DNA from 2 places in the Sporosarcina koreensis genome. Region 2 is predicted to be linked to the other one. Evidence: predicted binding sites of a transcription regulator. Region 2 holds the regulator's gene; the other holds the start of a gene.

Region 1 (2,407 bases), on a different contig from region 2:
TAATTATATTTGGCAATTCATATTCCGTCAAAAAACCATTTTGTTTAAGAGTATTTCCACCCAATAAGAAAATGACTGAAGCATTTTGAATTAACGCAGAGGCATCTTCCTTCTGTACGTGATAATTAATTAAATGATATTCATCAAACATAATGTCGGCCTGGTCAAGCCATGATCGTTCAGTAGCACCATCATCTTCATAAAAAAATGGATTCGAGCTAATCATTACAAGCGATTTTCTATCTGTTATATCCTCTTGTAGCGCCACTTCCAAATTTCTCGGAAAACATTTGTTAAACCAACCTAAATAATAGTGTGTTTTCATAAGTACCCCCGTAGCAAAGTGAAAATAACATTAACTCCCTGCGTATTCATTCTGTATTCTAAAACTCTCAATCTTCGGTTGTGCGCCGTGCAACTTCACCTATAATGGAAGCAAGCTCCCTCGGGCGCGACCACATTGGCCAGTGGTGTGTCGGTAGATCAATGTAGGTAACATTATGCAACTCTTCAAGACCGCTCATCCAACCTTTTTCGACAAAAGATTTAATCTTATCAGACGTATGTGCCGTGCAAATAACGGTGCTTGGTACATCGAGTCGCCTATCGTTGACCAATACAGGCGCATCGCGCACTGCACCACCCGGTTCGGGAACCGCTCGTTGCTCTAGGAGGGTACGATGTTCATCGCTCATCCCGCTAATGTCGGCCTCGTCAAGTTCCTCCCATGAAGGTAACGGCATCTCGACACCATCAAACTCTGGATTCATCGCATCCTTTTCGGGGAAGCTGTCAACATAAACCATAGCCGCAATCCGCTCAGGCATGCGGTCACTCACAGCGTATCCTGTGGCACCGGTTGCACTGTGAACAGCGAGCACGACAGGCTCCCCAGCTGATTCCACAGCATCACATATCGCGTCAACATGGTCGGACAGTTTAATAGAAGACCGATCGGTATCATTTGATTCGAGACCGGGTAGCGTCAAAGGCCGGACATTGTAACCATTGGACCGAAGGACTTCTGTAACATCATCCCACGCCCATGCGCCGAGCCAAAAACCGGGCACCAAAATGATCGGTGCTGCATTTGAATTTTTCTTGTTCATGAACATTTCTCCTTTGTAATTTAGTTGAAATTCAGCATGATGTGCCACTTCCTTGTGTTGAACAAAGGCTAGTCTCCATTTGGGTCAAGTATTCCTATTAAAGTATTTCTATCTTACTATTTAAAACTCCTGCCTTTTTGCTATTGTTGCTATCCTTATTACATTTTTTTGTTTTCGAGGATGCGCTAGAATGAGCAAATTATAAAGGTGATATGGCGTTTAAAAGTTTGAGATCTGCTAATGTCGTTTTAATCTAAATAGAAAATGACAATTATGTTAACTATATAGCAATAATTTTACTTCGGGAGTCAATGTCCTCTATACTTTATGTGAAGGAATTCACAAGATGTGTGTTTCTATTGGAGGTCATTATTTAATGGTAGGGCTTATGGAATTGGTAAAAGAGCAGAAGGGGAAGCTTGCTATTATTGTTCTTTCGGCAATCTTGTCTGGTGTCGCAATCATTGCACAGGGCTATTTATTTGTCACGATTGTCGATCGTGTTTTTTTGCAGGGGAATTCCTTTTATCAAGTTGCCCCCTATTTGCTATGGCTGATCATCGCTCTTTTTGCACGTATCCTATTTACTTATTTTAGTGGCAGAAGTGGGATTAAGATGGCAACTACAGCAAAAGGTTATCTTCGTAAATCCTTATTGCATAAATTCTCAACCAGTCCGATGCAAGCATCGCTGGAAGGACAATCCGGTGAAAAAGTGAGTGTCATGATGGATACGGTTGATGAAACTGATCGTTATTTTAGCAGTTATATTCCGCAAGTCGTTCAGTCAAGTATTATTCCAATTATGATCTTAATTTTTATTTTTATAGAGCATGCTGCAACCGGTGTCATCATACTGGTTACTGCGCCATTTATCCCTTTGTTCATGGTGTTGATTGGCATTCGGACGAAAGATAAATCGTTAGAGCAGGTAGATAAAATGGCGGCGTTTTCGGGGAAATTCCTTGACACACTACAGGGCTTGACGACGCTAAAACTGCTCGGTCGATCGAAGCAGCAAAAGGAAATCATTGAAAGAAGCAGTCTTGATTTTCGGGATGCGACAATGGTAGTACTGAAAACGGCTTTTGTGAATTCGCTAGTACTTGAATTTATTTCAATGCTGAGCATGGGGTTAATCGCGTTAGAAATTGCGATTCGGATGATCGTTTTTCAGGATCTTTCCTTTTTTACAGGCTTCCTCATGCTCATTCTTGCGCCAGAGTTTTTCGCAAAGCTAAAAGAGCTGGGCAGTGCGTTTCACAGTGGGCGTGAAAGTATGGGGGCTGCTCAAAAGC
Region 2 (2,407 bases):
GCTTCTCGTAGTCCTCTGGATAAAAGCGCATGCCGTGGAGGACCGAACGCATGTCGGATTCATATTGATAGCCGCCCGAATCCTTGAAATCGATTTGAAGCGCATCATAATCCTTCATGACCCGCTCGTATTCTTGCGGATTTTCATAAACGGATGGCTCCGCCATTTGCGCTTCGAGACCGCGCAGCCTTTTTTCCATTTCAAGCAGCGGGCCAAAAACGGTCAGCATCTCCTCCCAGACCGTCAGTGGGGAATCAATGCCCGCGTGCTGTTCGAGATAGCCGATTTGTACACCTTTCGGCATGATCAAGTCGCCGGAATCGGCGGTCATCTCTCCGGCTATGATTTTGAGTAATGTCGATTTGCCCGCGCCATTTCGTCCGACGAGCGCAACCCGATCCCGGTGCTGCACTTCGAGGCGGACATTTTTCAATATGTCAGTTCCTGAAAAGGATTTCGTTATTCCGTTCACTTGTAACACGATCATTCAGCACACCTCTATTCCACTTTAAGTTTAATCGAATGGGCTTGTTGGTGCAATGGTCGGCTTTACATCAGCAAGCATCTAGAGTACGATAAAAAAAGGCTTATTGCACGTACAGGAGGTAAGAGATGACTGGAACGACTCAGAGGATTCCACAGGCGACGTCAAAACGTCTTCCGTTATATTATAGATTCCTACAAAACTTCGCGAACGCAGGCAAGAGGCGCGTCTCTTCCAGCGAGTTGAGCGAGGCGATGAAAATAGATGCCGCCACGATACGCCGCGACTTCTCCCATTTTGGGGCACTCGGACGGAAAGGCTACGGATATGATGTGAATGATCTCCTTCTTTTCTTCCGCAGGGCGCTCGACCAGGATGAAGAGACGGATGTAGCATTGATCGGCGTCGGGAGTTTAGGGAACGCATTTTTAAAGTATAATTTCCAGAAGAACCATAATACGAGAATCGTCGTCGCGTTCGATCCGAAAGCGCCAAGGGAAGGGAAGATGATCAGCAATATCCCGGTTTTCCATCCGGATATGATGGAGGAAAAGATCAAGGAGCTGGGCATTAATCTTGTCATCTTGACGGTTCCGACGAGGGCGGCGCAAGAGATTGCGGATCGGATGGTCGATATCGGCGTGAAAGGGATTCTTAATTTCACACCCGTCCGTCTGACAGCGCCCGACTGGATGCGTATCCACACGATCGATTTGTCGGTGGAGTTGCAGACGTTGATTTATTTCATAAAAAATGACGAAAAACATTCACAAATAGAATGAACTGTTCAATAGTAATACAAGCTGTTTTCATGTAAAATGGAATACATACGAAGGAGGTGTCCGAAATGGCTCCAGGTATTGGAAGTTTACTTATAATCGCAGTCATTGCATTGCTCATTTTTGGACCGAAGAAGTTGCCGGAAATCGGAAAGGCATTTGGATCTTCATTGCGTGAGTTCAAAAACGCGACAAAAGGCCTTGCATCCGATGATGATGAACCAGTGAAAAAAGTGGAAGACAAGAAAAATGATGTGCAATAAGTAAGGATGTCTGTCCGATGAAAGAAAAAAATTTAACAGTCATTGAACATATAGATGAAATTAGAAAACGACTGATGGTAATCGTCGTTTTCTTTGTTATTGCGGTAATCGGCAGCTTTTTCATCGCGAAGCCGATCATCAAGTTTTTACAATCCGAGGCGGGGTATGAGGAATTCCACGCATTCAATGTCGTCGATCCGATTGCGTTGTACTTGAAGGTCATTATCTTTTTGGCAATTGTCCTCATTTCACCGATCATCATGTACCAGTTCTGGTCGTTCATCTCGCCGGGGCTTCATGAGACGGAGCGGAAGGTGACGTTGAGCTATATCCCTTTCGCGTTTATGTTGCTGCTCGTGGGGATTGCGTTTTCCTATTTCGTCCTCGTGCCGTTCGTCATGAACTTCATGAAGGATTTGTCTGCGGAATTAGGGATTACGCAGACGGTAGGCATAAACCAGTATTTCACGTTCCTGTTCCAAATCCTGATCCCGTTCGGAATTGTATTCCAGCTGCCAATCGTCCTTTTATTCCTATCTAGGCTCGGTATATTGGATCCTGCGAAGCTGGTGAAAATTAGGAAATACGCCTATTTCACGCTGTTTGTCATCGCGGCATTCATTACGCCGCCTGATATAATGTCACACTTGTTGGTGACTGTGCCGTTGTTCATACTTTATGAAATCAGCATCGTCATTTGCCGCGTCGGGTATCGGAAGTTCCTAAAGGCAGAGGAAAAACGGAAGCTTGAAGAAATAAAGGCTGAACAACAGCGTCAAATTGACGAAGTGATGGGGAATTTGGAAAAATAAAATGAATCCCGCCTCCCGGGTGATAGAGGCGGGATTTTTTTATTTTGTAATGAAATTCCAAAATGATTC

The links. Region 2 encodes Rex, which represses fermentation and respiration genes when NADH is low (regulators of the CRP and FNR family bind a similar motif). Its sites were predicted from a motif close to TTGTGAAATATTTCACAA; they were not measured.
Region 1: cydD (thiol reductant ABC exporter subunit CydD) is a predicted target of Rex. The motif match lies at 1,437-1,454, and genes of this name have one in related genera.

What each region holds. Positions count from the first base shown of each region.
Region 1 is NZ_JBHSNP010000026.1:53,644-56,050, forward strand. It holds gene ACFPTP_RS11875 (Type 1 glutamine amidotransferase-like domain-containing protein) at 1-325, opposite strand, end outside; gene ACFPTP_RS11880 (alpha/beta fold hydrolase) at 393-1,109, opposite strand; gene cydD (thiol reductant ABC exporter subunit CydD) at 1,486-2,407, shown strand, end outside.
Region 2 is NZ_JBHSNP010000010.1:5,028-7,434, forward strand. It holds gene ACFPTP_RS05160 (ABC-F family ATP-binding cassette domain-containing protein) at 1-487, opposite strand, end outside; gene ACFPTP_RS05165 (redox-sensing transcriptional repressor Rex) at 613-1,266, shown strand; gene ACFPTP_RS05170 (twin-arginine translocase TatA/TatE family subunit) at 1,332-1,526, shown strand; gene tatC (twin-arginine translocase subunit TatC) at 1,544-2,338, shown strand.